2 regions of the Pantoea sp. SGAir0183 genome follow, and region 1 is predicted to be linked to the other one. Evidence: predicted binding sites of a transcription regulator. Region 1 holds the regulator's gene; the other holds the start of a gene.
The links. The regulator ArgR, encoded in region 1, controls arginine synthesis, uptake and breakdown. The targets are predictions, from matches to a motif close to ANTGAATAAAAATACANT.

Region 1 (16,020 bases):
GATAACCCGGCTCTTTACTTTGCCAACCCGCCCCACCGGTTGTGCCACCACTGTTACGCGGCGTTGCCGCAGGCTGGCTGAAATGATTGCCGCCTGCGGCCTGGCGGTTTTCCTGTTGCCAGCGTGGTGCAGGCTCCTCCGCCTGTACGGCTGGCAGAACGGACGCCGCACTTTCCTGCAAGACGCTCATGACACCCTGGTAGATAAAATCATGCACCAGACGTGACTGATGAAAACGCACCTCATGTTTTGCCGGGTGGACGTTGACGTCGACCTGGTGAGGATCGATCGTCAGATAAAGCACATAGGCGGGCTGTTGATCGTCCTGCAACTGGCTCTGAAACGCCTGCCGGATGGCATGGTTAATGAGCTTGTCACGCATCATGCGGCCATTAACATAACAGTACTGGATGTCGCTGATCTGACGAGAGCCGGCGGGATCGGCAACCCAGCCGCGCAGAGCTAAATCGTCATGCTGCCAGTCAATCCGCAGTGCGTGCTGCATGAAGGTCGTGCCACAAATCGCGCCAAGGCGACGTTCACGCTGGCGCTCATCGTTAACCGCCCGGTACTGACGCATCAGCTTGCCGTTATGGTTCAGAGAAATCGCCACGTCAAACCGCGCCAGCGCAATGCGACGGATGACTTCATCAATATGACCAAACTCGGTTTTCTCAGTACGCATAAACTTGCGGCGCGCTGGCGTATTGTAAAAAAGGTCAAGGACTTCCAGCGTCGATCCACAGGGATGCGCGGCAGGCTTGAGGGTCACCTGCATATCACGGCCTTCCGCGTACGCCTGCCAGGCTTCGCTTTGTTCGGCCGTGCGCGACGTCAGCGTCAGGCGGGAAACCGAGCTGATACTGGCCAGCGCTTCCCCACGGAACCCCAGGCTCATAATGGCTTCCAGATCGTCCAGTGATGCAATTTTGCTGGTTGCATGGCGAGCCAGCGCCATCGCGAGTTCATCTTTTGCGATACCACAGCCGTTATCGCGGATGCGGATGAGTTTTGCACCGCCCTTTTCGATATCCACATCTATTCGCGTTGCCCCCGCATCAAGGCTGTTTTCCACCAGTTCCTTCACAACCGATGCGGGACGCTCAACCACTTCTCCGGCGGCAATCTGGTTAGCGAGTTGCGGCGGTAAAATTTGTATTGGCATGCGGGATATCCTTGTAGCTGGTTGCCCGGCCTGCTGGCCGGGCCCACAATCAGGATGCAGGGATTTTCAGGTTTTGACCCAACATCACGTTGGTTGATTTCAGGTTATTCGCCTGAAGGATCGATTTCGGGCTGACACCGTAATGGGCGGCGATGCTGCTCAGTGAATCACCACGAACCACCTTATGTCGGATCGGGCGACGGGGAGTCGTTGCAGCTGGCGTTGTCCTGCTGGCTACCGCGCTGGCAGGCACTTTCAGTCGCTGTCCCACCCAGACGACATCGCGCTTCAGGGTATTCATCTGCCGTAACGTTGCCATACTTACGCCATATTTTGCTGCAATACCGGACAGCGTCTCTCCACGTGTCACGGTATGCCGTTGCACAGCGCCCGTATACTGCGTCTCACCGGTAGCCGGATTACTGGCTACGCTGACCGCTGGCGACGAGCCCAGCGGCCGGTTTTCCTCCTTTGGGACCGATTGTAGCGGGTGCGCCAGGAAATAAGCGCGCAGTCCTTTATATATTGACTGTGCAATCTTATCCTGGTGTGCGCTACTGCCGAGCAGTCGCTCCTCCGAGGCATTACTGATAAATCCGGTTTCCACCAGAAGCGACGGAATATCCGGCGAACGCAACACGCCAAGGCTGGCATGCTCCGGTAAACGTTTGTGTAACGACGTCACACCGCGCAACTGTTGGATGACTTTCACCGCAATGTCATATCCGACGCGCTGCGAGTGACCAAACTGGAGATCAAGCACCGCCTGGCTCAGATAAGGATCGGCCTGGCTGTTGGCCAGTAAATCGCCAGCCCCGCCCAGGAGTTCAGACTGTTTCTCTTTTTGCTCCAGCCAGTTCGCCATCTCACTGTTTGCACGACGGTTAGACAAGACCCAGACCGAGGCACCTGTGGCCGCATGGCTGGGGGCAGCATCCGCATGGATAGAGACCAGCACGTTGGCATTCGCTTTACGCGCCACGTCTGACCGGCCCATCACTGAAATAAAGTAGTCGCCATCACGCGTCAATACACCTTTAAACATCGGATCATTGTTTAAAAGCACTTTCAATTTACGCGCAATCGCAATAGTGACGTTTTTCTCTTTCAGGCCGTGCTGCCCAATTGCGCCGGGATCCTGACCGCCATGTCCCGCATCAATGGCGACAATCACCGTATCGTTGCGGCTGGACGTGCCACCCGGTACGGCCGTGCTGTTGGTATTGGTTACCGTAGTGACCGGATTCGCATTGAACGGATTGCTGGCATTGCGTTGTCGCGTTCGGGTGGGCTGGGATTCTGCCACGGCAGCAGTTGCGCTGCGCGTAACGGCGGGATGCTTACCCTGAATAGTAAAGACAACGCTGTAATTGCTGCCATTGCGCTGTGTCACTGCGCGGGTTTTTCCCGACTGCGTTAGCTCAAAAACCAGCCGGATACTTTGTTTATCTTTTGGCGTGCTGGTACGAATGCGCTTTACGATGTTATCGCCGCTAAACGTTAAGGGTAGCCCTTTAATCACGCCACTTTGACGGATATCCAGAACAACGCGGTCGGGATTATGTAGGGGAAAATAGGCATAAACCGGCTGGCCAGAAAAGCTGAGCGTTACTGTCGCCTGGTTCCCGCCATTTGATACCTGAATGTCCGATAAATTAGCGGCAAATAGCGGACCCGCAACCAGTAGCAATCCTGCCACGATAACTGTTTTCATCCATGACATCATGCCGGTGCCCTGCCTTGTTCGATCTGCGTCACCCAGCGCTGTCCCTGTTCGGAATGTGCCACCAGTTCGGCCTCGCGTGCCTCATTGACATAACGCAGCGTTAAGGCGATATCCGGGGGAGGCAAAATACCGGCCCCCTGTTGCGGCCACTCCACCAGACAAATCGCGTCATTGGTGAAGTAGTCACGAATCCCCATGAACTCAAGTTCTTCCGGATCGGCAAGGCGATAAAGATCAAAATGATAGACAGCCCGCCCGTCCAGAACATACGGCTCAACCAGCGTATAGGTCGGACTTTTCACATTGCCCACGTGGCCGGATGCCTGTAAGAAACCGCGGCTGAATGTGGTTTTTCCCGCACCGAGGTCGCCGTAAAGATAGATAACCGCCGCCTTGCCACAGGCATGCGCCAGTTGAGCACCCAGGTCGAGTGTTGCCGCCTCAGTGGGCAAAGGTATAACACAGCTCTTCATGCTTCTTGATTCATCTCTGGATTAACAAACTGCCACAGCAGATCAAATAAGTCTGATGCCAGCATACCGCGCGTGCCCCATAGTGCCGCTCGCTTATCAGCGGCAGCACCGTGAGCGACACAACCTGCGCAGGCAGCATCAAACAGCGCCAATTTTTGTCCCATCAACGAGGCAATAATACCGGTGAGCACATCACCCATACCACCCGATGCCATTCCTGCATTACCCACATCGGCAAAAGCCATCTGACCACTTTCACTGGCAATAATGGTGCCGGCGCCTTTTAAGACCACGACACCACCATAGCGTTTCACCAGTTCCTGTGCAGCATGTAAGCGGTCACTTTCAATTTCGCTGGTTTTAACACCCAGCAAGCGAGCCGCTTCGCCTGGATGCGGCGTTATAATGCGATTCTGACGTTTCTCTGCCTTTATTGCCAGCAAGTTAAGCGCATCAGCATCCCAAAGCATCGGCTTTTCAGCGCTTTTAACCTTCTCCAGTGCATTCTGGCCCCATTCACGCTGTCCCAGCCCCGGTCCAATCGCAATGACATCCGCCCAGGCGATGCCGTCATCCAGGCGCGTATCCGACAGCTCGTCCACCATCACTTCCGGGCGCGCGGTAAGAATGGGCGCAATATTATCCTTGTGAGTAAGTACTCGCACCAAGCCGCTACCGGTGCGTAGCGCTGCTTCCGCAGACATCCGAATAGCGCCCGCGGTTCCACTGTCCCCACCAATAATCAGCAGGCGGCCCTGATCACCTTTATGGGAGGTCGCCTTACGCGGCTTAAGCCACTGGCGTAAACTGTGTGCATCGTATCGGGCCATGGGGGGCTGCTGTGCTGCCAGAAAGTCGTGTAAACCCAGACCGGCGAAATAAAGTTGTCCGACACAATCCCGTGCTTTACCGGTGAGCTGTCCGGGTTTTAACGCGATCACGCTCACCGTATGCGTGGCTTCTGTCGCCTCACCCGGCGTCGTGCCGTTTTCTGCCGACAGGCCGGATGGCATATCGATGGCCACGACCGGCGCGCTATGCTCATTGATCTGTGCAATCAGGGTGGATAAAGGCTCAACCGGCGCCCGTGAAACGCCAGTGCCTAACAACGCGTCTACGATCACGTCGACGTTTTCAGGCCAGGCGGCGTCGGGCGCGTGAATTTCGCCGCCCGATTCAAGCCATCCGTCTCGCGCAGTACGCGCTTCGTCGGGTAAAGGTTTACTGCCATCGCACGCCAGCAACGTCACCTGTTTACCTGCAGCCTGAGCCAACCGGGCAACAACGTAGCCATCGCCTCCGTTGTTGCCGTGACCGCACAACACCAGCCAGTGCTGAGCTTCTGGCCAGTGCGCCATAATATGTTCATATACCGCCTGACCTGCACGTAACATCAGCTCGTAGAGCGTAATGCCCAGCGCATCTGCCCCCTCGCGCTCAAGTTGTTTCAGCGCCTGCGCAGGCCAGACAGAGTGTGGTAAACTGCCGCGGTTTCTCTTCGGATTCTGGTTAGTCATGTCATACCCTCTGGATCTTGATCAACTCGCTCAACACATTAAGCAGTGGGGACGCGATCTGGGCTTTCAGCAGGTCGGTATTACCGATACCGATCTCAGCGCAGAAGAACCGCGCCTGCAAGCCTGGCTGGATAAGCAGTACCATGGCGAAATGGAATGGATGGCCCGCCATGGAATGATGCGCGCACGTCCGCATGAACTGCTACCCGGCACGCTGAGGGTGATCAGCGTTCGCATGAACTACTTGCCCGCGAAAGCCGCGTTTGCCAGCACGCTGAAAAACCCACAGTTGGGTTATGTCAGCCGTTACGCGCTGGGCCGCGATTACCACAAAGTATTGCGCAATCGCCTGAAAAAGCTTGGAGAAATGATCCAGATGCACTGTGGCGAAAGCCAGTTTCGCCCGTTTGTGGATTCTGCGCCGCTGCTTGAACGCCCGCTGGCGGCGAAAGCCGGACTGGGCTGGACCGGTAAACATTCACTGATTCTGAATCGTGAAGCCGGTTCGTGGTTTTTTCTGGGTGAACTGCTGATCGATCTGCCCCTTCCCATCGATACACCGCAGGAAGAACAGTGTGGGCGCTGCGTTGCCTGCATGACCATTTGCCCGACGGGCGCGATTGTTGAGCCCTATACCGTCGATGCGCGACGTTGCATTTCCTACCTGACGATCGAACTCGAAGGAGCTATACCGGAGGAGTTTCGGCCGCTCATGGGAAACCGGATTTATGGCTGTGACGACTGCCAGTTGATTTGCCCTTGGAATCGCTATGGGCAGTTGACTGACGAAGCCGATTTTTCGCCCCGCGCCGCGCTGCATGCCCCAGAGTTAACCGCGCTGTTTCAGTGGGATGAAGCTAAATTCCTGCGCATTACTGAAGGGTCCCCTATTCGGCGCATTGGTTATCAGCGCTGGTCCCGTAATATTGCCGTCGCGCTGGGCAATGCCCCCTGGCATACAGAGATCCTTAGCGTCCTTAAGCAACGACGTGGCGAAAGCGATCTGCTGGACGAACATATTGAGTGGGCCATCACGCAGCAGTTACATAAGCGAAAAGCGCTGGCGATCGATGTTCAACCCGCGCAGCAAAAACGGCTGGTGAGAATCATTGAAAAGGGATTACCACGTGATGCCTGATTGCGCAACTGTCCAGAAGGCGCGGATTTCCACATCCTGTGAATAAAAATAAAAACGCGTTGTCATTCAATCGTAATAACACAACTGACAGAAAAGAATAACATAATGAAATATTATTATTTCATTAAAAATCAGCAATTTAAATAAAATTTGTGTTATTTTGCAAATGCGTCTACCGTCTGGCTTAATTCACAAACCTGTGGATAACTCTGTTTAAAACAAAATTTCAGAAGGGCGAAAACGGCACAGACAACGCGATAACGGCTGTGGATAACTGGACTGAATTGTCGTTGATACTGCTGCCAGCCTGACAGGCTGTTAACAAAAACGTGACGATAAATCTGGAGCGGGAAACGAGACTCGAACTCGCGACCCCGACCTTGGCAAGGTCGTGCTCTACCAACTGAGCTATTCCCGCATAGAAGGGCACTGCAAAACACATTTTGGAGCGGGAAACGAGACTCGAACTCGCGACCCCGACCTTGGCAAGGTCGTGCTCTACCAACTGAGCTATTCCCGCATAGAAGGGCACTGCAAAACACATTTTGGAGCGGGAAACGAGACTCGAACTCGCGACCCCGACCTTGGCAAGGTCGTGCTCTACCAACTGAGCTATTCCCGCGCCTTGTACCGTCATAAATTCTTCACCGGTACGGGGTGCGCATTATACGAGAAATCGCTGCTGCTGCAAGATGCTGACAACAAAATTTTGCGCTTTTAACGCGTTTGCTGATTATTGCAGCAACATGGCGATTTCCTGTGCACCCTTTGCTGGTTAAAGCTGCAAAAAGTGTTGACGGTAATAAGCAAGCTCGGCAACAGACTCACGAATATCGTCCAGTGCCTGGTGCGAACCCGTCTTTTTGAAGCCTGGCAGGATGTCTGGCTTCCAGCGGCGAGCCAGTTCTTTCAGTGTGCTGACATCCAGATAGCGATAATGGAAGTAGGCTTCCAGCTCCGGCATGTACTTAAACAAAAAACGGCGATCCTGGCCGATACTGTTGCCGCAGATCGGCGAGGTATTGGCTGGCACCCACTGTTTCAGAAATTCGATCGTTGCCTTTTCAGCAGCACGGTCATCTGTCTGGCTGGCCTTAACGCGCGCAACCAGTCCACTGTTAGTATGAGTACGGACGTTCCAGTCATCCATCAGGCTCAGTTGTTCATCAGACTGATGAACCGCCATCACCGGCCCCTCCGCCAGAATATTCAGATTGGCATCAGTCACCAGAGTGGCAATCTCAATGATACGATCGCGTTCCGGATCGAGCCCGGTCATTTCCAAATCAATCCAGATTAAATTATTTTCGTTTCCAGTGGCCATGCTATTACCTGTGGTTGCTGAGTCGTCATTCGTCATCAATAAGGTGTATCATAGACGTTTTGCCCCTGTGGCGAAATCCAGCTAAACCGGTGAGGGTGAGTGAGTAAAAATAAACTGTCGAAAGGTCAACAACGCCGCGTAAGCGCTAACCACGATCGTCGTTTAAATCAGCGCAAAACGCGCCCGGAAGCGGACGATAATTTATTTGGTGAAGATGCTGAGGGCATTGTGGTCAGCCGATTTGGCATGCATGCCGATGTCGAAGACAGTGCGGGCATTACGCATCGCTGCAATATTCGCAGGACGATTCGTTCACTGGTGACGGGCGATCGTGTGGTCTGGCGCCCTGCCCTCAACGGCGGCAAAGGCATTGTTGAAGCGGTGCATGAGCGCACCAGCGTACTGACACGTCCTGATTTTTACGACGGCGTTAAACCTATTGCCGCGAACATCGATCAGATTATTATCGTGTCGGCCATTTTGCCCGAGCTCTCCCTGAACATAATTGACCGCTATCTGGTCGCCAGTGAAACGCTGGATATCGAGCCGCTGCTGGTGCTCAATAAAATCGACCTGCTGGATGATAAAGCCCGCGCGTTTGTCGATGAGCAAATGGCGATCTATCGCAAGATTGGTTATCGGGTCTTAATGGTCTCCAGCCATGAGAAAGCCGGTCTGAGTGAATTGCAGGCGGCATTGATTGACCGGATAAGTATCTTTGCGGGACAGTCCGGCGTCGGCAAGTCGAGCCTGTTGAATGCCCTGCTCGGTTTTGATCAACAGGAAGATACGGCCATTCTGACCAATGACGTGTCCGACGTGTCGGGTCTGGGTCAGCATACGACGACAGCATCCCGGCTTTATCATTTCCCCGACGGCGGCGATGTGATCGATTCGCCCGGCGTTCGTGAGTTCGGTTTATGGCATCTGGAGCCGGAACAAATCACCCGGGGATTTGTCGAATTCCGTGAGTTTTTAGGCGAATGCAAGTTCCGTGACTGCAAACATGGCTCGGACCCTGGCTGTGCCATCCGTGAAGCCGTTGAGCAAGGAAAAATCGACGCATCCCGCTTTGACAACTATCACCGCATTCTGGACAGTATGGCGCAGGTGAAAGTCCGGAAAAACTTTGCTGAGAGTGAAGATTAAGGCCAGTAACAGCGTAGTCGCCATCTGACCGGGGCGCTGCTACAATCCGCCCCCATTTTGTCAATGTTATAAAAGATAGCCAGGAGGCTAGGGTGTTTGATCGTTTTAAACTTGGCTTGAACCACATTCTCCCCAAAAAATGGCTGACTGAACTTGCTGGCTGGGGCGCAAGCCGTCGCGGCGGCTGGCTGACTAAGCTGGTGATTGACGGCTTCGTCTGGTTTTATAAAGTCGATATGACTGAAGCACGTAAACCGGATACCGCCAGTTACCGCACCTTCAACGATTTCTTCGTCCGCCCGTTAAAGGATGAGGCGCGCCCTGTGGATCCGGATGCGAGCCTGATTGCGCTGCCTGCGGACGGTGCCATCAGTCAACTTGGGCATATTGAAGGCGACCAGATTTTCCAGGCAAAAGGCCACTACTATACGATCGACGCGCTGCTGGCAGGGAACGAGCAACTGGCCGCGTTGTTTCGTGAGGGTGAATTTATCACGACGTATCTGGCACCGCGTGATTATCACCGCGTCCATATGCCGTGCAACGGCATCCTGCGTGAAATGATTTACGTGCCAGGCGATCTTTACTCAGTGAATCCTCTGACCGCACGCAACATCCCTAACCTGTTTGCCCGTAACGAACGGGTCATTTGTTACTTCGAGACCGATATGGGACCGATGGTACAGATCCTGGTGGGCGCGACTATCGTCGGGAGCATTGAAACCGTTTGGGCTGGCACGGTCACGCCACCACGCGAAGGCATTATCAAACGCTGGCACTATCCGGCCGCCGACCACGATGGTGCCGTTGTTCTGCTTAAAGGCCAGGAAATGGGCCGCTTCAAGCTGGGCTCGACCGTGATTAACCTGTTTGCGCCTGGCCGTGTCAGGCTGGCAGAAAGCCTTGAGGCCGAAAGCAAAGTCCGGATGGGACAACCTATGGCGGTCGCCCTGCCTCTGGCCACCGCACCGTCTGACGCTGTCGAATAAGAGTAAGCCCTGTGTTCGTACGCGCGTTCCTCTGTTTGCTGCTGAGCCTGGGGCTCAGCAGTACTACGTTTGCCGCCAGCCTGCCAGATGCCAGCCAGCTCAGACAACAGCTGGAAGAAGTCAAGTCCGCTAAAAACGCCACTTCGCAAACCGATCAGATTCAGTCGCTTGAAGCTGCACTGGCGGCCCTTTCTGAACGTGATGATGCCGTTGAGCGCGCGCAGCAGTATCAACAGGTCATTGATGATTTTCCGCGTCTGGCACGCGAGCTGAGACAGCAAATCGCCTCACTCAACGACAGTGTGAAGACGGTACGCAGCACAATGAGCAGTGCCGAGCTGGAACAAGAGATTCTGCAAATCAGCAGTCAGCTGATTGAGGAAGGACGCCAGGCTCAACAGGAGCAGGATCGGGCCCGCGAGATCAGCGATTCCCTGTCACAACTGCCGCAGCAGCAAACGGAAGCACGTCGGGCGCTGACGGAGAGCGAGCGACGTCTGCAGAGCGCGGGCAGCCCTGCCACGCCAGCCGGCCAGGCACAACTGATGGCCCGTCAGGCAGAAAATGCCGCGAATAAGGCCCGGGTGGATGAGTTTGAGCTGGCGCAGCTGTCGGCAAATAACCGTCAGGAACTGGCGCGCATGCGCGCCGAAGTCCACCAGCGTAAGGTCACCCAGCTCGATAATTATCTCCAGGCGCTGCGTAATCAACTTAATGAGCAACGTCAGCGCGAGGCAGAAACTGCACTGGCCCGGACAGAACAGCTGGCGGAAAACAGCGGTGATCTGCCGCCAGCGATCAGTAAACAATTTCACGTTAACCGCGAGTTATCTGGCGCACTGAATCAGCAGGCGCAGCGAATGGACCTGGTGGCCTCACAACAACGCCTCGCTACCAATCAAATCATTCAGGTCCGCCAGGCACTATCCACGTTACGGGAACAATCTCAATGGCTGGGTGCATCCAGTCTTCTCGGTGATGCCCTTCGCGCGCAGGTCGCACGATTACCTGACATGCCGAAGTCTCAGCAGATCGACAATGAGATGGCTCAGCTCCGTGTTCAGCGACTGCATTATGAAGATTTGCTCGAACAGCAAAACGTATTGCGTAAGGCCCATCAGCCCGACGGACAGCCTTTTACCAGCGAACAAAAGCGGATTCTGGATGCGCAGCTTAAAACGCAACGCGAACTGCTTAACTCGTTGATTTCGGGCTGCGATACGCTGATTCTGGAAATCACCAAGCTGAAAGTGGCGAACACGCAGCTACAGGATGCGTTAACCGAAGTTAAAGACGCGACGCACCGCTACCTGTTCTGGACGGCGGATGTCAGCCCGATTTCGTTGAGTTATCCCCTTGATGTGGCTAACGGCCTGTCTCACCTGCTGACGCTGGACACACTGGGGCAGCTCGGTAAAGCGCTGGCCATGATGTTTACCAGCCGCAGCACGGTATTACCCATTCTCGGTGCGGTGCTGCTGGTCGGCTTCAGTCTCAGTACCCGCCGTCACTTCAATGCTTTCCTTGAACGCTCAGCCAGCAAAGTCGGTAAGGTGACGCAGGATCGTTTTCGCCTGACAATCCGTACCGTGTTCTGGTCGATTCTGGTGGCGCTGCCGCTGCCGGTACTCTGGGCTACGCTGGGATACGGCCTGCAAAATGCCTGGCCCTATCCTGTCGCCGTGGCGATAGGCGACGGCATCACCGCCACCTTACCTTTGCTGTGGATCTTTATGGTCAGCGCACAGTTTGCACGCCCGAACGGCCTGTTCATCGTGCATTTCCGCTGGCCTCAGGTGCGTGTTGCACGCGCGATGCGCTATTACTCGTTGAGTATTGGCCTGATCGTGCCGCTGATCATGTTGCTAATTACCTTCGATAACCTTAACGATCGCCTGTTCTCCGCCACCCTGGGGCGGCTGTGCTTTATTTTGATCTGTGGCGCGCTCAGTATTGTAACGGTAAGCCTGAAGCGTGCAGGCATACCGCTTTATCTCGATAAAGAGGGCAGCGGCGAGAATATGATTAACCGCCTGCTGTGGAATCTAATGATCGCTATTCCACTGGTAGCCGCCCTTGCGTCAATGACGGGCTATCTTGAAACCGCGCAGGCGCTGCTCGCCCGTCTGGAAACCTCTGTGGCGATCTGGTTTTTCCTGCTGGTGATTTACCACATCATTCGCCGCTGGATGCTGATTCAGCGACGTAGGCTGGGCTTTGATCGCGCACGCCAACGCCGTGCCGATATGCTCGCCAACCGTGCGCGCAACGAAGAGGAGAAAGATCAGGCCGCACAAAATACGGACGTAATTGAAATTGAAGAGCCTGTTATCGACCTGGACGCCATCAGTGCCCAGTCGCTGCGTCTGGTACGCTCCATTTTGACACTTATCGCACTGGTATCGGTCATCGTCCTGTGGTCAGAAATCCACTCTGCATTTGGTTTCCTTGAAAATATTCGTCTGTGGGACGTGAATACCTCCGTTCAGGGCGTCGAAAGCATTCAACCTATTACGCTGGGTGCCGTCCTGATTGCCATTCTGGTATTCGTGATTACCACACAACTGGTGCGCAATATGCCGGCTCTGCTTGAGCTTGCGTTACTGCAGCATCTTGATTTGTCACCGGGCACCGGTTATGCCATCACCACGCTGACAAAATATGTGCTGTTGCTGATCGGTGGCTTGCTGGGCTTCTCACTCATCGGCATTGAGTGGTCAAAACTACAATGGCTGGTTACCGGTCTGGGCGTCGGGCTGGGATTTGGTCTGCAGGAGATTTTCGCGAACTTTATTTCCGGCCTGATTATCCTGTTTGAAAAACCGATTCGTATCGGTGATACCGTGACCATCCGCGACCTTACCGGCAGCATTACGCGCATCAATACCCGCGCAACCACGATCACTGACTGGGATCGCAAAGAGATTATCGTGCCCAATAAGGCGTTCATTACTGAGCAGTTTGTTAACTGGTCGCTTTCCGATTCCGTCACGCGTGTGGTGCTGACCATCCCTGCCCCCGCAACCGTTAGCAGTGAAGAAGTCACTACCCTACTTAAACAGGCGGCAGAGCGCTGCAGCTATGTGCTGGATACACCGCCACCTGAAGTGTTCCTGGTGGATTTACAGCAGGGAATTCAGTTGTTTGAACTGCGCGTGCATGCGGCGGAAATGGGCCACCGAATGCCGCTTCGCCATGAACTGCATCAGCTGATTTTACATGGCTTTGCAGAGCATGGCATTGAAATGCCGTTCCCGCCGTTCCAGATGCGCGTAGAAGCGCTGAGCCGAAAAACGCCGACAGGTAATAGCGCATCGACCACCCGAACGTTCCGTTCAGGTGGGCTCTGAGAATAAAAATTGCCGTAACGGGCCGGTTAAGAGCGGATTGGTGCGCAGCGAGACAGCGCGTAATCTTGTTCAGGTTGGTTATCAGAACGCAATAAAAAACGCCCGGTCGAACCGGGCGTTATGTTGTCTGAAACGCTTTATTGCTTCACAAAGGCTTCGCCCTGCGCGATATCTTTTTTCAGCGTTTCAAGCATGCCTTCCAGTGCCTGCTGTTCAAACGGACTTAATGCGCCGATGGGCTTGCGCTCAGCAACGCCATTCTTGCCCAGCAGCAGCGCTTGGGAGAAGAAGCGGGCATACTTTCCTTCACCTTCAACATAAGCACATTCCACTACGTTCGCTTCGCCATTCAATGCGCGCACCAGCGATAATCCAAAACGGGCAGCTGCCTGGCCCATAGACAATGTAGCAGAGCCGCCACCAGCCTTGGCCTCAACGACCTCAGTACCCGCATTCTGGATACGTTTGGTCAGGTCAGCCACTTCCTGCTCACTGAAGCTGACGCCCGGCACCTGAGACAACAATGGCAGGATGGTCACACCGGAATGCCCACCGACGACAGGCACTTCAACTTCGCCAGGTTGTTTACCTTTAAGCTCCGCAACGAAGGTGTTTGCACGGATGATGTCCAGCGTAGTGACACCGAACAGACGATTCTTATCGTAGACGCCGTGTTTTTTGAGCACTTCCGCCGCAATCGCCACGGTCGTATTAACAGGGTTGGTAATGACACCAATCAGCGCCTTAGGGGCGGTAGTCGCCACCTGCTCGATCAGGTTGCTGACGATGCCGGCGTTAACATTAAAGAGATCCGCACGATCCATGCCCGGTTTGCGTGCCACACCCGCGGAAATAAGCACAACGTCGGCCCCTTTCAGGGCTGGTTTCGCATCCTCACCGCTAAACCCCTGCACCTTTACTGCGGTAGGAATATGGCTGAGATCTACTGCCACGCCCGGCGTGACAGGCGCGATATCGTAAAGAGACAGTTCTGAACCTGCTGGAAGCTGGGTTTTGAGTAGAAGTGCGAGCGCCTGGCCTATGCCACCCGCGGCACCGAGAACGGCAACTTTCATTCATAACTCCTTATTAAGGTGGGGCAGAGAAGATCCGATATTCCATCTGTATCAGAGCGTAACCAACGGCTCAGTGGATGACGTTTGTCCGGTGCCTGCTCTACCTGCTTCAATACAGAAGCGCCGGATAAAAAATGACACATCATCTTCCTGTCCCTTACTCGCCAGGTTACTCACGCGAGTCAGGCAATTCCCGGTTCAGGTTTACTTTAGTAACAAATGATGAAGGCATCATTCTCACTAACAGGCTGTAAACATTATACCCGTGAACTGGCAACCGTATTATCCGCAGAAAGAGATCGGCAATGTACATTTTTATTTTCTTACCTCATCAATAATATAACACCTTTGCAACCTTTGCCTTTTCAGGCTGTGAGCTGGGTTTTGGTCTGAGGAGATTCTTTGCTATTATCGCCGCCCGCGATGATGACCTCGCAGTACAATTAACAACCGATTGCATAAAAATTCATTTATATGCATAATAATGTCTTTGCTGCGGCCTGGTTCGCGGTTTGTCTTACGTATACTGGTAAATTATGCGAAACCCATCGAAACAAGACGATCTGATTAAAGCCTTCAAGGCATTATTAAAAGAAGAAAAATTCAGCTCTCAGGGCGAGATTGTTCAGGCGCTTCAGGAAGACGGCTTCGAGAACATTAATCAGTCAAAAGTTTCTCGTATGCTGACGAAATTTGGCGCGGTGCGCACCCGCAATGCCAAAATGGAAATGGTTTACTGTTTACCTGCGGAACTGGGCGTGCCGACTACCACCAGTCCTCTGAAAAATCTGGTGCTTGATATTGACTATAACGATGCTCTGGTCGTGATTCATACCAGCCCGGGTGCCGCACAGTTAATTGCACGTTTACTTGACTCATTAGGTAAGTCCGAAGGCATCCTGGGCACGATTGCAGGAGACGACACCATTTTTATCACGCCAGCACGCGCCTTTACTGTCAGGCAACTGCACGATGCTATTCTGGTATTGTTTGAACAAGAACTTTAGCCTTTATCTCTGACCGGCAGCGCATCTGCCGGTTGATCTGCAGCGCGTCCCTCCTTGTGTTCTCTTCTGTTTAAACGCTCTATTATCAACGAGTTGAGCCTATCTCATTGCCGCAATTTACCTTGTACTATTGGTCATACCCTTTATCCTGACTACTTTTACACGCTATTTTATACTGCTCTACACCGCATCGATGGTGCTATCCTTTGAGTTTATGTTCACAAGCAGCCTGATCGACCATAAATTTCCGCACCAAAAGTTAAAGTTGCGCATCTTACTGTTTTTATAAGTAATTACCTGTCAAAGGCCGTTTTTTAACCGCTTTTAATAACGTTTAGTTATAAAAAAATCCCATAAGGTTAAAGTATGACTACAAAACATTATTAGGCAGATATTAATTTCTGCCGTTATTAGTCCTATACTTACTTTCGTGATGTGAATCACACTAATAAAAAAGAAGAACAGCCACGACGAGGACATCTTTCATGAAAATTAAAACTACCATCGCTGCTTTAAGCATTCTCTCTGCCCTGTCATTTGGTGCATCTGCAGCTGAATATGTTTCTGCTGCGGATGCTCAGAATCTGCACTCTGTCGGCACTGTGAGCGTTAGTGGTGTCGCCGGTGCGCCATCAGATATCAGACAGCAACTGAGTGAGAAAGCGGATCAACACGGCGCTAAAGCTTTTCGTGTTATCGAGGCTTACAACGATGGCAACTATCACGCCACCGCTGAGTTGTACAAATAAAAGCGTTTGAACTGACAGGTAACCAGATGAGACCACATGCTCACTGGTTAATTAACATTGCTGGAGAAGAGTAATGAAAACCACATTAACCTTTGCCGCCCTGAGTTTGGCTTCGCTCCTGTCCTTTGGTGCCCATGCCGCCAGCCCGGTAACAAATCAACAGGCGGAGGAGATGAACCTGCAGCCCCTGAATCAAACCATCACCGTCAGCGGCATCGACGGCGATCAGACGAATGTTCGCCAGGTTCTGTCTCAAAAGGCAGATGCCCAGGGTGCGGGTCACTATCGCGTCATTGAAAATAATCGCGACGATACGTTCCACGTTACCGCTGAACTTTATAAGTAATGCATCGACGG
Region 2 (16,020 bases), 1.1 Mb from region 1:
CCCGCTCATGCCGCCGCGACCGAGTTTCCGCTGACGCCTGCCGGGCTTCAGCAGTGGGATGCGATTATTCTGTCCGACATCGGCGCCAATACGTTGCTGCTGCACCCGGATACCTGGCTGAAGAGCCAGCGCACGGCAAACCGCCTGACGCTGATCCACGACTACGTGGCGGCGGGCGGCGCGCTGATGATGATTGGCGGCTACTTTAGTTTTCAGGGCATCAACGGCGGCGCGCGCTATCGCAACACGGCGGTCGAGAAGGTGCTGCCGGTGCGCTGCCTGGCCTGGGATGACCGCATCGAAACGCCCGAAGGGGCCTATCCCAGTGTGACCGAATCTCACGCGCTGTTTACCGATATGCCGGGCGACTGGCCATGGTTACTGGGCTATAACGAAGTGGAAATGCACCCGGAAGGTAAACTGCTGGCGACCATTGCCGGAACGTCACATCCGCTGCTGGCGGTGCGCGAATATCAGCAGGGCCGCTCGCTGGTCTGGACCAGCGATATGTCTGCCCACTGGCTGCCGCAGGAATTTGCTCAGTGGCCGGGTTATCGCCAGCTGTGGATCAACTGCCTGGACTGGTTAACGGTGCGCGGCTGATGAGCGAGAGCCAGACGCTGGCGCAGCAGCTGTTGCGCTTTGACACCATTAATCCGCCGGGCAACGAAGCAGCCTGCATGCATTTTCTGGCGGACTGGCTGGCGGAACGGGGCTTTGACGTCACCCTGTCCACCTTCGGCGAAAACCGCCTGAACCTGATTGCCAGCCTGCCTGGCCGCCAGCCCGGACCGCAACTGGGATTTACCGGCCATCTGGATACGGTTCCGCTCGGCAATGCCGACTGGCAGCACGATCCGTTCGGTGAAATCGTCGGGGATAAACTGTATGGGCGCGGTTCGAGTGATATGAAGGCCGCCGTTGCGGCCTTTGCCGTCGCCTGCGTTACGCACCAGCAGGCGATTCGACAGGGTTCCGGCGTGGTGATGTTGATTACCGGCGGCGAAGAAACAGGCTGCGATGGTGCGCGGGCGCTAATCGACAGCGCTGACCTGCCCGAAGTGGGCGCGTTGATCGTCGGCGAGCCCACCGCCAACTATCCGGTTATCGGCCATAAAGGCGCACTCTGGCTGCGCTGTGAAACCCGGGGCAAAACGGCCCACGGCGCGATGCCGGAGCTGGGTATCAATGCCATTTATCTGGCGGCGGACGCGCTGGGCAAAATTCAGCATTTCTCACCCGGCGCGCCGCATCCGCTGATGAAGCAGCCGACCCTCAACGTCGGCCGCATCGTGGGCGGTCTGAACATTAACTCCGTGCCCGATCGCACGCAGTTTGACGTGGATATCCGCAGCGCCCCCAATCTGCAGCACGCCACCATTCGTCAGCAGCTCACGACGTTACTGGGCGACAGCGTAACGGTGACCACGCTGGTGGATCTGCCCGCGGTGCTGAGCGAAGACAATCAGGCCTGGATTCAGTCGGTTTATCAGCACTGCCAGCCGTTACATGATGCCCCGCTGACACCGCGCATTGTGCCCTACTTCACCGATGCGTCCTTACTGCTGCCCGCGCTGGGCAATCCGCCCTGTATTATCCTCGGCCCCGGCGAGCCGTCGATGGCGCACCAGACCGATGAATACTGTCTGCTGAGCCGGTTAGCGGAAGCGGAGGTGCTGTATGGTGCGTTGATTCACGACTGGATGACGTGATGAAGAGATGATGCATGCACGGAGCGGCGTCAGCCCCGCTTTCCTGAGTCTTAATCTTTTCCTGCACGGCTGTTTTTTTCACTTCAAACCTTTCCGCCTTTACGCTGCGCCGACACGGTCTGATATGGACGTAAAAGCCATCAGGGATTTCCCCTCTATAATGATTGCGGTGTTTCAGGCCAGAGAGAACATGATGAGACGGCGAGCATGCGTGATAAAGCGTTATGTTTCTGCATATCCTGATCCCCTTTTCGTGGAGGCAGGCGACGTTGCGGTGGTCAGCCACTGTGATCTGGCATGGCGAGGCTGGCTGTGGATAATTTTGCCCGGTGGAAAAGCAGGCTGGGCACCTCAGCAATACTTTTCGCTACGTAGTCCAAATCAGGTTATCTGTCGGCAAACCTACAGTGCGCAGGAACTGACGGTTAGTCCTGGTGAGCGGGTGAGCGTAACGACATCGCTGAACGACTGGTACTGGGCTGAACGCGCATCGGGCGAGTGCGGCTGGGTGCCTGGAGAATGCATCAGGCTGTTGGATGACTGACCGATGCGTAGTAGCTGCAAACAAAAAGGCCGCCCGAAAGGCGGCCTTTTTCACGGCAGGCGATTAGCGCCGTTTTACCAGCATAAACAGACTGATGGCAAAGAAGACGAAACTTGGCAGTATCGCGCCGAAAATCGGCGGCAGGCCGTAAACCAGGCTGAGCGGGCCGAAAATCTGGTCCAGCACATAGAACAGAAAGCCGAAGCTGATGCCGGTCACCACGCGAACGCCCATTGAAACGCTGCGCAGGGGGCCGAAGATAAACGACAGCGCCATCAGCATCATCACCGCAACCGACAGCGGCTGGAAGATCTTGCTCCACATGTTCAGGCGGTAACGACCGGATTCCTGGCCGCTCTGCTTCAGGTATTTACTGTAATCGTAAAGGCCGGTAATCGAGAGCGCATCCGGATCCAGCGCCACCACGCCCAGCTTGTCAGGCGTCAGATTTGTTTTCCATTCGCCGCCCAGGCTTTGTGAGCCGGTAATTTGTTTGGGATCGGTGAGGTTCGATTCATCCACCTGCGACAGCACCCACAGCTTTTTGTCTTTATCCCACTTGGCCGAGGCCGCGTAGCGAACATTCTCTAAGCGGCGCGCGTCGTTGAAGCTATAAATACTGACGCCATCGATCTCATCGTCGCCTTTAATGCGCTCAATGTAGATAAAGCTGTTGCCGTCTTTTGCCCACAGGCCGTTTTGTGTTGAAACCAGCGCGCCGCCGTAGAGCTGCTGCGCGCGGAAATTACGCGCCATCTGCTCGCCCTGCGGGGCAACGAACTCGCCGATAGCCATGGTCAACAGGACCAGCGGAATCGCCGTTTTCATCACCGACAGCGCCACCTGCATGCGGGTAAAACCCGCCGCCTGCATCACGACCAGCTCACTGCGCTGCGCCAGCGTTCCCAGTCCCAGCAATGCGCCTAACAGGGCGGCCATCGGGAAGAAGATTTCGATATCTTTTGGCACGCTCAGCAAGGTGTAGTAGCCCGCATCCAGCGCGCTGTATGCACCCTGCCCGGTCTTACGCAACTGATCGACGAACTTGATGATGCCGGACAGCGAGACCAGCATAAACAGCGTGAGCAGAATGGTATTAAAGATGGTTTTACCAATGTAGCGATCAAGAACGCGAAACATCAGATCGATCCTCCGCGTGAAAAGCGCGCGCGAATCCGGCGCGCAGGCACCGTATCCCACAGGTTGAGCACAATCGCTAACGCCAGGTAGCTGAGGTTAACCACCCACATCCAGATGGCCGGATCCAGGCGGCCTTTGGCTCCACTTGAACGCAAAGAACTCTGCAGCAGGAAGAAAATCAGGTACAGCAGCATGGCGGGCAGCATGGACAGTACGCGCCCCTGACGTGGATTGACCACGCTGAGTGGTACCACCATCAGGGCCATCACCAGCACAGAGAACACCAGCGTCAGACGCCAGTGAAACTCGGCCTTAAATTCCGGCGTGTTGTTGGCGTAGAGCGTGCTCAGGGGAGCCTGATCCACATCGTTAGGATCCAGCGTCGCCTGCTTATAGCCTATATAGGCCTGGTAGTTGGTGAAATCCGTAATGCGGAAATCACGTAACAACGCTGTGCCCTCAAAGCGAGTACCTTTGTCCAGGGTGACGATCTGCGAACCGTCTTTTTCCTGTTGCATATGGCCGCTGTCGGCCAGTACGACGGACGGGCGGGCATTGCCTTTTGGCCGTAGCTGCGCCAGGAAGACATGGCCGAAATGGTTGCCTTTTACGTCTTCCACGAACAGCACATTATTGCCGTCGCTGGAGGTCTGAAACTGCCCGGCCGCCATGGCCGCTGCGCCGGGGTTGGCCTTGGCGTTTTGCGTAACCTGATCCTGATAACGTGACGACCAGGGGCCGAGCCAGATGACGTTAATCGCGGCCACAATCGACGTGAACAGCATCAGAATCATCGCCGCTTTGACCAGCACCGCTTTGCTCAGCCCGCAAGCGTGCATCACGGTGATTTCACTTTCCGTATACAGCCTTCCCAGCGTCATTAAAATCGCCAGAAACAGGCTAAGGGGCAGAATAAGTTGCGCCATTTCAGGCACACCGAGTCCTAACAGCGTCAGAACAAGGTTTGTCGGCACTTCGCCATCCACCGCAGCCCCTAAAATCCTGACCAACTTCTGGCAGAAGAAGATCAACAACAGGATAAACAGGATAGCCAGCTGGCTTTTGAGCGTTTCCCGAACCAGATATCTAATAATGATCACGCTTAATACGCCTGTGAAAACTTGTCTTTTTGCAGGAAAATCGCTAATTTCAACGCTTATTAGCCATTTTTCTTCATAAATGGCCGAAGCCAGCGCTAAAAATGTATACGAATTGCATGTGGGTGGTGAAAAAACAACACGTTGTCACCCTGATTCATTACGACCGTCGACAGCATGCTAGCATGTTGCACCGATTAATAAATGAGTCATGAATGCGCTACATTCTAGCGGCAGCTACGGCTGTTGTCTTTAAGATTCAGGAGAGTGCATGGAGTTCAGTGTAAAAAGCGGTAGTCCGGAAAAACAGCGCAGTGCATGCATTGTAGTTGGTGTTTTCGAACCGCGCCGTCTGTCACCGATTGCCGAGCAGCTGGATAAAATCAGCGATGGCTATATCAGCGCCCTGCTGCGCCGCGGTGAGCTGGAAGGTAAAGTGGGTCAGACGCTGCTGCTGCATCATGTGCCGAATATCCTGTCAGAACGTATTTTGCTGATTGGCTGCGGCAAAGAACGCGAGCTGGATGAGCGTCAGTACAAGCAGGTGATTCAGAAAACCATTAACACGCTGAATGACACCGGCTCGATGGAAGCCGTGTGCTTCCTGACCGAACTGCACGTCAAAGGGCGCAACACCTACTGGAAAGTGCGTCAGGCTGTCGAAACCTCTAAAGAGGCGCTGTATAACTTCGACCAGTTGAAGAGCAACAAAGCCGAACCGCGCCGTCCTTTGCGCAAGCTGGTGTTTAACGTGCCGACCCGCCGTGAGTTAACCAGCGGAGAACGGGCGATTCAGCACGGCCTGGCCGTTGCGGCGGGCGTGAAAGCGGCCAAAGATCTGGGCAACATGCCGCCAAATATCTGTAATCCGGCTTACCTGGCTTCTCAGGCGCGTCAGCTGGCGGATGCCTACAGTAAACACATCTCAACCCGCGTGATTGGCGAGCAGCAGATGAAAGAGCTGGGCATGAACGCCTATCTTGCCGTCGGGGCCGGTTCGCACAATGAATCCCTGATGTCGGTGATTGAGTACAAAGGCAACCCGGATACCGATGCACGCCCCATCGTGCTGGTCGGTAAAGGGCTGACCTTCGACTCCGGCGGTATTTCTATTAAGCCTGCGGACAGCATGGATGAAATGAAGTACGACATGTGCGGTGCGGCATCCGTTTATGGCGTGATGCGCATGGTCGCCGAGCTGAACCTGCCGCTGAACGTCGTGGGCGTACTGGTCGGCTGTGAAAACATGCCGGACGGCAAATCCATGCGCCCGGGCGATGTGCTGACCACCATGTCTGGCCAGACCGTTGAAGTGCTGAATACCGATGCCGAAGGTCGCCTGGTGCTGTGCGATGCCCTGACCTACGTCGAGCGTTTTGATCCGGAAGTGGTCATCGACGTGGCGACGCTGACCGGCGCCTGCGTGATCGCGCTGGGCCATCACGTCAGCGGCCTGCTGTCGAACCACAACCCGCTGGCCCATGAGCTAATCAGCGCGTCAGAACAGTCGGGCGACCGCGCCTGGCGCCTGCCGATGGCCGATGAGTACCAGGAACAGCTGGAATCCAATTTTGCCGATATGGCCAACATCGGTGGCCGTCCGGGCGGCGCGATTACCGCCGCTTGCTTCCTGGCGCGTTTTGCGCGCAAATATAACTGGGCGCACCTGGACATCGCCGGCACCGCGTGGCGCTCCGGCAAGGCCAAAGGGGCCACCGGCCGTCCGGTGCCGATGCTGTCACAGTTCCTGCTGAACCGTGCAGGTCTGAACGGCGACGACTAAACGTCCGGGCAACCGAACCAACCGGGGTGGACGCCATGTCGCCCCGCTTTTCTTTTAGCAGGCAATTCGATGAAAAACGCAACCTTCTACGTGCTGGAAACCGATGCATCCCGCGACGGCTTAACCGCTGTGGAAGCGCTGGTGTGCGATCTGGCGGAAACACGCTGGCGGGCCGGTAAGCGAGTGCTCATCGCCTGTGAAGATGAGCAGCAAGCCATTCGGCTGGATGAGGCGCTCTGGCAGCGCCCTGCCAATGCCTTTGTGCCACATAATCTGGCTGGCGAAGGCCCGCGCTACGGCGCACCGGTCGAGCTGGCCTGGCCGCAGCGTCGGGGCAATTCACCGCGCGACCTGCTGATCAGCCTGCTGCCGCAGTTTGCAGATTTTGCTACTGCTTTCCATGAAGTGATAGACTTCGTTCCTTATGAAGAATCGCTCAAACAGTTAGCGCGCGATCGCTATAAAGCCTATCGCAGCGTTGGCTTCCAATTGAATACGGCAACGCCACCACAGCCGCAAACGACATAGCAGAAATGGATAAGACATATAACCCGCAAGATATCGAGCAGCCGCTTTACGAGCACTGGGAAAAGCAGGGCTACTTCAAACCGAATGGCGACACCAGCCAGGAAAGCTTTTGCATCATGATCCCGCCGCCGAACGTCACCGGTAGCTTGCACATGGGTCACGCCTTCCAGCAAACCATCATGGATACCATGATTCGCTACCAGCGCATGCAGGGCAAAAACACCCTGTGGCAGGCCGGTACCGACCATGCGGGCATCGCCACGCAGATGGTGGTTGAGCGTAAGATCGCCGCAGAAGAAGGCAAAACCCGTCAGGATTACGGTCGTGATGCCTTTATCGACAAAATCTGGCAGTGGAAAGCCGAATCCGGCGGCACCATTACCCGCCAGATGCGCCGCCTGGGCAACTCTGTGGACTGGGAGCGTGAACGCTTCACCATGGATGAAGGCCTGTCCAATGCTGTAAAAGAAGTGTTTGTGCGCCTGTACAAAGAGAACCTGATTTACCGCGGCAAGCGCCTGGTGAACTGGGATCCGAAACTGCGCACCGCGATCTCTGACCTGGAAGTGGAAAACCGTGAGAGCAAAGGCTCCATGTGGCACATCCGCTATCCGCTGGCCAACGGCGCCAAAACCGCCGACGGGAAAGATTATCTGGTTGTCGCCACCACGCGTCCGGAAACGCTGCTGGGCGATACCGGCGTAGCCGTGAACCCGGACGATCCGCGTTATAAAGATCTGATCGGCAAGTTTGTCATGCTGCCGCTGGTTGATCGCCTGATCCCGATCGTGGGTGACGAGCACGCGGATATGGAAAAAGGCACCGGCTGCGTGAAAATCACCCCGGCGCACGACTTCAACGACTATGAAGTGGGCCGTCGTCATAAGCTGCCGATGATCAACATCCTGACCTTTGACGGGGATATCCGTGAAAGCGCGCAGGTTTACGATACCAACGGCGAAGCCAGCACTGTCTACAGTGACGCGATCCCGACTGCGTTCCAGAAGATGGAACGGTTTGCGGCGCGTAAAGCCATCGTGGCCGCGGTGGACGAACTGGGCCTGCTGGAAGAGATCAAACCACACGATCTGACCGTTCCTTACGGCGACCGCGGCGGTGTGGTCATCGAGCCGATGCTGACCGACCAATGGTACGTCCGCACGGCACCGCTGGCAAAAGTGGCCGTTGAAGCCGTTGAGAACGGCGATATTCAGTTTGTACCAAAACAGTACGAGAACATGTACTTCTCCTGGATGCGTGACATTCAGGACTGGTGTATTTCCCGTCAGCTGTGGTGGGGTCACCGCATTCCGGCCTGGTACGATAACGACGGCAACGTATACGTTGGTCGCACCGAAGACGAAGTGCGTAGCGAAAACAACCTGGCCGCCGATGTGGCGCTGCGCCAGGACGACGACGTACTGGATACCTGGTTCTCCTCAGGTCTGTGGACGTTCTCAACGCTGGGCTGGCCGGAAAACACCGAGGCCTTGCGGACCTTCCACCCGACCAGCGTGCTGGTCAGTGGCTTTGACATTATCTTCTTCTGGATTGCCCGCATGATCATGCTGACCATGCATTTCATCAAAGATGAAAACGGCAAACCGCAGGTGCCGTTTAAAACCGTCTATATGACCGGTTTGATCCGCGATGAAGAAGGTCAGAAGATGTCCAAATCCAAGGGCAACGTGATTGACCCGCTGGATATGGTTGACGGCATTTCGCTGGAAGATCTGCTGGAAAAACGCACCGGTAACATGATGCAGCCGCAGTTGGCCGAGAAAATCCGTAAGCGCACCGAGAAACAGTTCCCGAACGGTATTGAGCCATCCGGTACCGATGCGCTGCGCTTTACGCTGGCCGCGCTGGCATCAACCGGTCGTGATATCAACTGGGACATGAAGCGCCTGGAAGGTTATCGCAACTTCTGTAATAAGCTGTGGAACGCCAGCCGCTTTGTGCTGATGAACACCGAAGATCAGGATTGTGGTCAGAACGGTGGCGAGATGACGCTGTCGCTGGCCGATCGCTGGATTCTGACCGAGTTCAACCATACGGTGAAAGCTTACCGTGAAGCCCTGGACAGCTATCGCTTCGATATCGCCGCCAACATTCTGTATGACTTCACCTGGAACCAGTTCTGTGACTGGTACCTGGAGCTGACCAAGCCGGTGATGAACAGCGGCAGCGAAGCAGAACTGCGCGGTACGCGCCATACGCTGGTTCATGTACTGGAAGCGCTGCTGCGCCTGGCGCACCCGATCATTCCGTTCATCACGGAAACCATCTGGCAGCGCGTGAAAGGCCTGAAAAATATCAGCGATGACACCATCATGCTGCAGCCGTTCCCGCAGTTTGATGCGGCGAAAGAAGATGCCGACGCCAAAGCCGACATTGAGTGGATGAAGCAGGCGATCGTCGCGGTGCGTAACATCCGTGCGGAGATGAACATCGCGCCGAGCAAGCTGCTGGATGTGCTGCTGCGTGACTGCTCGCCGGCGGCCCAGCGCCGCGTTGAGGCCAACCGTAACTTCCTGTCGCGCCTGGCGCGTCTGGAAAGCCTGACCATTCTGCCTGCGGGCGAGAAAGGGCCGGTTTCGGTGACCAAAATTGTCGAAGGCGCCGAGCTCCTGATCCCGATGGCGGATCTGGTGGATAAGGCCGCCGAGCTGGAACGTCTGGCGAAAGAGCTGGTGAAACTCGATGTTGAAATCGAGAAGATTCAGACCAAGCTGGCCAACGAAGGCTTTGTGTCCCGTGCCCCGGAAGCGGTCGTCGCCAAAGAGCGTGAACGCGTTGCCGACATGGAACAGTCCAAAGCAAAACTGATTGAACAGCAGGCGGTGATTGCGGCATTGTAATGCGTCGTAGTCCGATAGCTTGAACCTGAAGCCGGGCTTTGCCCGGCTTTTTTATTGCGCTGACTTTGTACCGGAATCCTGATGAAAACCACTGCCGATATTCAGCTGCGGCCCATTACTGCCGCCGACAATCTCCATATCGCCCGGGTCATCCGCGACGTCTCTGCGGAATTTGGCCTGACGGCGGATAAAGGCTACACCGTTGCCGATCCTAATCTGGATCAGCTGTTTGAGCTGTACAGCGCTGAACACAGCGCTTACTGGGTGGTGGAACATCAGGGGAAGGTGATGGGCGGCGGCGGCATTGCCCCGCTCGCCTGCAGCGCGCCGGATATCTGTGAACTGCAAAAGATGTATTTCCTGCCCGCTATCCGCGGCTTCGGCGTGGCGCGCGAACTGGCGCTGTTAGCCATGGATCATGCGCGCCAGCGGGGCTTTCGCCGTTGCTATCTGGAAACCACCGGCAGCCTGACGCGCGCCATTAAGCTTTATGAATCGCTGGGCTTTGCGCGCATCGACCATGCGCTGGGCTGCACCGGCCATGGCGACTGCGAGTTCAGGATGCTGAAAACGCTGTAACGCCGTCAAAAAGCCGGGACGCCGCTGTGAAAGCGCAGCTCCGTGTCCGGCTCACTAATCAGCCTGGCCTCCGCTTCACCAATCGCCCGTACGCGCGCCGTAATGTCTTTGGGTGATATCTGTGCCGCCAGCTCCAGGTAATCCTGGTAATGGCGGGCTTCAGAACGCAGCAGCGAGATATAAAACTTCTCGAGTTCACTGTCCAGGAAAGGCGCCAGGCTGGCAAACCGTTCGCAGGAGCGCGCTTCGATATAGGCACCGCAAATCAGCTTATCCACCAGCGTATCGGGTTCGTGCGTGGTCACTTCGCGCAGCAGCCCTTTGGCGTAACGACTTGAGGTGATTTTCTCGTACACCAGGCCGCGCGACTGCATAATTTCCCACACCTGATAAAAGTGATGCAGCTCTTCTTTAATCAGCAGCACCATTTTCTCTACCAGATCGTCCGCCCACGGTAGCGCATTACGTACGATGATCGTTTTAGTCAGATTTTTATGGGCGTTGATAAAATCGCTGTCGCCGTCTTCGCGAAAGATAAAATTCTCGTAAGGCCGCAGCCACACCAGAATCCGGTCTCCACTTGGCTTGTCGGCGACATATTTGCGAATCAGCCAGACGGCGGTCTGTGCGGCTTTCAGTTCACACACCAGGTGGTCGGTCAGGAGCAGCGTGAGGTTTTCAGGTTTGCGCGCTTCATCAATCCAGGCCTGCGGCGTGCGGCAGTGTAAAAATTGCTGTATCGGTTCAAGTAAGGGTGCGTAATTCATGAATGTCAGACAGGGCCGGAAAACAGAAAAGGCGGAGCAGACTCCGCCCTCGTCAGATTAGTGGCGAATGCCGTTATCGTCTTCGTCGATGACATCGCCATCGTCTTCATCGTCATCCTGGGCATTCGGATCTTCAAAGTAGGTGCCCCAGCCATCGTAGTCGACGTTATATTTTGCCACCAGATTCACCAGCTGCTCTACCTGCGCGTCGATCAGCTCCGCTTTCAACGCGCCTTCGCTGAGAATATCCACGCACATGACGGTGGTGCCGTCTTCCAGCTCCAGCTCTTCCGGCTCGGTGACTTCATAGCCCAGCTTAAACGCGTCCACCGCCGCTTTTTCCAGCGAGTCAAAGTTGTTACAGGAGAGATGGTGCTCAATGGTATAGAGCGCATCGGGATCGCTGCCATCCTCTAACAGTTCTTCGATGATCAGCCGCGTCTCTTCACGCTGCTCTTCCAACAATGCTTCAAATGCCATGGCGATATCCTCTCTGAGTTCGGCAATAAGTCATTATTTTCCCATACTGCCTGTCGCGCCACTACACAAAACAGAAAAGATTATTCTCGCCAGGGTTGAAAATGCATATTCATACGGTTAAATTGAATTTTAATTCATTACGAAACCCGTACCGGAGTGCTGTATGAGTCAGTTGTATCACCGTCATTTTCTCAGGCTGCTGGATTTTACCCCGGCCGAGATCGATTACCTGCTTGCCCTGTCTGCCGAATTAAAACACGCCAAAAAAACCGCCAGCGAAACCCAATACCTGAAAGGCAAAAACATCGCGCTCATCTTCGAAAAAGACTCGACCCGTACCCGATGCTCTTTCGAAGTTGCCGCCTACGATCAGGGAGCTAACGTCACGTATCTTGGCCCGAGCGGCAGCCAGATCGGCCATAAAGAGTCGATGAAAGACACCGCGCGCGTGCTGGGTCGCATGTATGATGGCATTCAGTATCGGGGTTACGGTCAGGCACTGGTGGAAACGCTGGCCGAGCACGCGGGCGTGCCGGTCTGGAACGGCCTGACCACCGAGTTTCACCCTACCCAGTTGCTGGCTGACCTGCTGACCATGCAGGAGCATCTGCCCGCTACACCGCTGAATAAGATGACGCTGGTATACGTTGGCGATGCCCGCAATAACATGGGCAACAGCATGCTGGAAGCCGCCGCGCTGGTCGGGCTGGATCTGCGCATGGTTGCGCCGCAAAGCTGCTGGCCGGAAGCCGGGCTGGTCGCAGAATGCCGTCAGGTCGCCGAAAAGACCGGCGGTAAAATCACCCTGACGGCGGATATTGCCGAGGGCGTAAAAGGTGCCGATTTTATCTATACCGACGTCTGGGTTTCCATGGGCGAAGCCAAAGCGGTGTGGGAAGAACGGATTGCCCTGCTGCGCGACTATCAGGTGAACCGCGCGATGCTGGCGCTGACCGGCAATCCGGCGGTGAAATTCCTGCACTGCTTACCGGCTTTCCATGACGATCAGACCACGCTGGGCCGCCAGATGGCAGAACAGTATGGCCTTAAAGACGGCATGGAAGTCAGCAATGAGGTCTTTGAGTCGGCACACAGCATCGTGTTTGACCAGGCTGAAAACCGGATGCACACCATCAAAGCGGTAATGGTCGCCACGCTGGGACAGCGCTAATCAGACAGACGCAAACGGTTACCTGTTACGCGATTTTTCCTTGATGCCAACCCGCGATGGCGTATAATGCGCCACAATTTGCCGGAGGAAACATGCAACAGCATCGTGGACAATGTGACGCGCTATCTCGCCTGACCGCAGGCGGCACCGCTGTTTCTTTCCGTCATCGAACCGATCTCAAAAAAGCCCCTTTCTAAGGGGCTTTTTTTTGTCCGCAATCCGGCCGCGCAGAGGAGAGAGCTATGGCTAACCCGCTATATCGCAAGCACATCATTTCAATTAACGATCTCAGCCGCGACGAGCTGGAGCTGGTGCTGCATACCGCCGCCCGGCTCAAAGCCAACCCTCAGCCGGAACTGCTGAAACACAACGTGATCGCCAGTTGCTTCTTTGAAGCCTCCACCCGCACCCGGCTGTCGTTTGAAACCGCCATTCATCGCCTGGGTGCCTCCGCCGTCGGCTTTGCCGATGGCAGTAACACCTCGCTGGGCAAGAAGGGGGAAACCCTGGCGGATACCATTTCCGTCATCAGCACCTATGTGGACGCGATTGTGATGCGTCATCCGCAGGAAGGGGCAGCCCGGCTGGCCACGGAGTTCTCCAACGGCATTCCCATTCTGAACGCGGGCGACGGCGCGAATCAGCACCCAACACAAACGCTGCTGGACCTGTTTACTCTCCACGAAACCCAGGGTCGTCTCAGCAATCTGAACGTGGCCATGGTGGGCGATCTCAAATATGGCCGTACCGTTCACTCGCTGACCCAGGCGCTGGCCAAGTTCGACGGCAACCGCTTCTTCTTTATCGCGCCGGATGCGCTGGCAATGCCTGCCTATATCACCGATATGCTGGACGAGCAGAATATTGCCTGGTCGCGCCATGACAGCTTTGAAGAGGTGATGCCTGAGCTGGATATTCTCTATATGACCCGCGTGCAAAAAGAGCGGCTCGATCCCTCAGAATATGCCAACGTCAAAGCCCAGTTTATTTTACGGGCAGCCGATCTGGCCGGAGCCCGCGATAACATGAAAGTGCTGCATCCGCTGCCCCGTATTGATGAAATTACCCCTGACGTGGACACCACGCCGTACGCCTGGTATTTCCAGCAGGCAGGTAACGGTATTTATGCGCGCCAGGCCCTGCTGGCGCTGGTACTGAACAGCGACATCGCCCTGTAAGGAGTGAACAATGAGCCACGATAACAAACTGCAGGTCGAAGCCATCAAAAACGGCACGGTTATCGATCATATCCCGGCGCAGGTGGGCTTTAAGCTCCTGTCGCTGTTTCGCCTGACCGAAACTGACCAGCGCATCACTATTGGTCTGAACCTGCCGTCAGGTGAAATGGGCCGTAAGGACCTGATCAAGATCGAAAACACCTACCTGACCGACGATCAGATCAATCAGCTGGCGTTCTATGCGCCGCATGCGACGGTCAACCGCATCGACGACTATGAAGTGGTGGCCAAGATCGCCCCGACGCTGCCGGATTACATCGATCGGGTGCTTACCTGCCCGAACAGCAACTGCATCAGCCGCAGCGAGCCGGTGTTCTCCAGCTTCGCCGTTAAGCACCGCGCCGATGAGGTGCACCTGAAGTGCAAATACTGTGAGAAAGAGTTCGCCCGCCATGTCGTGCTGGGCCACTTTTAATCGTCCCGGGCGCGCCTATAATGGAACGCGTTCTGTTGCGGGCGGCATCGTTGCTGCCCCGGCCTTACTTTAAGGAGAAATGATGTCTCGTGAAATCAGTACGGAAAAAGCCCCTGCGGCCATTGGCCCTTACGTACAGGGCGTTGATCTCGGCAACATGATCATCACCTCGGGCCAGATTCCCGTGAACCCGGCCACCGGTGAGGTCGCCGATGATGTGTCTGCGCAGGCACGTCAGTCGCTGGAAAACGTGAAGGCAATCGTGGAAGCGGCGGGACTGACGGTAGGCGATATCGTTAAAACCACCGTGTTCGTGAAAGATCTGAATGACTTTGCGACCGTAAACGCCACCTACGAAGCGTTCTTTACTGAGCACAAGGCAAACTTCCCGGCGCGCTCGTGCGTGGAAGTCGCCCGTCTGCCAAAAGATGTGAAGATTGAAATCGAAGCGATTGCACTGCGTCGCTGATAAAACGCGTGCGCACCGGGTGCGCACGCGGCTTTCGGTCTGCCATCAAGCCAGGAATTTGCCCTGCTTACCGCCGACCGTTCACGGTGTGATCAACCTTAAAAGCTTTGCCAGTTATCCTGTCCGCCTGTCGCCAGAGCCATTACGGGTTTGGGCGCAACAACGGCTGTGGGTTGACGCTGAGGCGTCACATCAGCCGCCTGCTGGCCCGCGAGCGTAAACCTGCGCACCAGCGCAGCCAGGCCGTCGGCCTGCTCCTGTAGTGAGAGCGATGCGGCCGAGGCTTCTTCCACCAGAGCCGCATTCTGCTGGGTCACATCGTCCATCTGATTGACCGCCTGATGCACCTGCGCGATCCCCTGGCTCTGCTCTGTGGCCGCAGCGGCGATTTCGTTAACCAGATCGGTAACCTGACTGACCGCACCGCGCATCGTCTCCATATTTTGATTCACGTTATCCGCCTGCGACGTTCCCGATTCAATCAACGCATTTGACGACTGAATCAGCGTTTTGATTTCACGGGCGGCGGTGGTGGAACGCTGCGACAAATTGCGCACTTCCCCTGCCACGACCGCAAAGCCGCGCCCGTGTTCGCCGGCTCGCGCCGCTTCAACCGCCGCGTTCAGCGCCAGAATATTGGTCTGAAACGCAATGCCTTCAATCAGGGTGATAATGTCGCCCACCTTGCCCGCGCTGTCACGGATCGACGTCATGGTATCCAGCATGGTAGTGAGTGCCGCAGAGCTGGTTTCGGAGAGGTTACGCGTATTTTCGGCCAGATTGCTCGCCTGGCGCGTGTTGTCGGCGGTCTGTCTGACGGTTTCGCTGATTTGCGTCATGCTGGCAGCCGTTTGCTCCAGCGAGGCAGCCTGCTCTTCTGTACGGGCAGACAAATCCTCATTCCCTGCCGCAATCTGTGCCGACGCACTGCTGACGGACTGCGAGGCACTGCTGACCGCATACATTGCGGACGAAATACTTTCCATAAGACGATTATAAGAACGCGCCATGACACCGACTTCATCACGGCGGCTGTCATCGGCCTTCAGGGAAAGATCAAGCGTATTGCTGGCGCGTTCCATCAGCCCACCCATGGCATTCAGGCTGCGGCGGACGCGCATGATGGTCAGTATCGTCAGCATCCCCAGGCCAGTAATCGCCAGGGCAATACCGGCGGCCATGCCCCATTTGGTCAGCCGATAAATATGTTGGTTTTGCAGGCGTAACGCTTCACCC

Region 2: a site for ArgR is predicted at 11,613-11,630, ahead of argF (ornithine carbamoyltransferase). Genes of this name have one in related genera too.

The regions. Positions count from the first base shown of each region.
Region 1 covers NZ_CP028053.1:500,932-516,951, reverse strand. The annotation lists gene mutL (DNA mismatch repair endonuclease MutL) at 1-1,165, opposite strand, end outside; gene amiB (N-acetylmuramoyl-L-alanine amidase AmiB) at 1,215-2,891, opposite strand; gene tsaE (tRNA (adenosine(37)-N6)-threonylcarbamoyltransferase complex ATPase subunit type 1 TsaE) at 2,888-3,364, opposite strand; gene nnr (bifunctional ADP-dependent NAD(P)H-hydrate dehydratase/NAD(P)H-hydrate epimerase) at 3,361-4,881, opposite strand; gene queG (tRNA epoxyqueuosine(34) reductase QueG) at 4,880-6,019, shown strand; tRNA gene C1N59_RS02465 (tRNA-Gly) at 6,362-6,437, opposite strand; tRNA gene C1N59_RS02460 (tRNA-Gly) at 6,464-6,539, opposite strand; tRNA gene C1N59_RS02455 (tRNA-Gly) at 6,566-6,641, opposite strand; gene orn (oligoribonuclease) at 6,795-7,343, opposite strand; gene rsgA (small ribosomal subunit biogenesis GTPase RsgA) at 7,443-8,492, shown strand; gene asd (archaetidylserine decarboxylase) at 8,585-9,481, shown strand; gene mscM (miniconductance mechanosensitive channel MscM) at 9,493-12,831, shown strand; gene mdh (malate dehydrogenase) at 12,969-13,907, opposite strand; gene argR (transcriptional regulator ArgR) at 14,444-14,914, shown strand; gene yhcN (peroxide/acid stress response protein YhcN) at 15,400-15,663, shown strand; gene C1N59_RS02415 (YdgH/BhsA/McbA-like domain containing protein) at 15,737-16,009, shown strand.
Region 2 covers NZ_CP028053.1:3,804,620-3,820,639, forward strand. The annotation lists gene C1N59_RS17675 (glutamine amidotransferase) at 1-603, shown strand, start outside; gene C1N59_RS17680 (M20 family metallopeptidase) at 603-1,712, shown strand; gene C1N59_RS17685 (SH3 domain-containing protein) at 1,924-2,256, shown strand; gene lptG (LPS export ABC transporter permease LptG) at 2,320-3,396, opposite strand; gene lptF (LPS export ABC transporter permease LptF) at 3,396-4,496, opposite strand; gene pepA (leucyl aminopeptidase) at 4,765-6,276, shown strand; gene C1N59_RS17705 (DNA polymerase III subunit chi) at 6,346-6,804, shown strand; gene C1N59_RS17710 (valine--tRNA ligase) at 6,810-9,665, shown strand; gene C1N59_RS17715 (GNAT family N-acetyltransferase) at 9,747-10,244, shown strand; gene C1N59_RS17720 (tRNA isopentenyl-2-thiomethyl-A-37 hydroxylase MiaE) at 10,250-11,011, opposite strand; gene rraB (ribonuclease E inhibitor RraB) at 11,069-11,491, opposite strand; gene argF (ornithine carbamoyltransferase) at 11,655-12,662, shown strand; gene pyrB (aspartate carbamoyltransferase) at 12,905-13,840, shown strand; gene pyrI (aspartate carbamoyltransferase regulatory subunit) at 13,851-14,315, shown strand; gene ridA (2-iminobutanoate/2-iminopropanoate deaminase) at 14,398-14,784, shown strand; gene C1N59_RS17750 (methyl-accepting chemotaxis protein) at 14,883-16,020, opposite strand, start outside.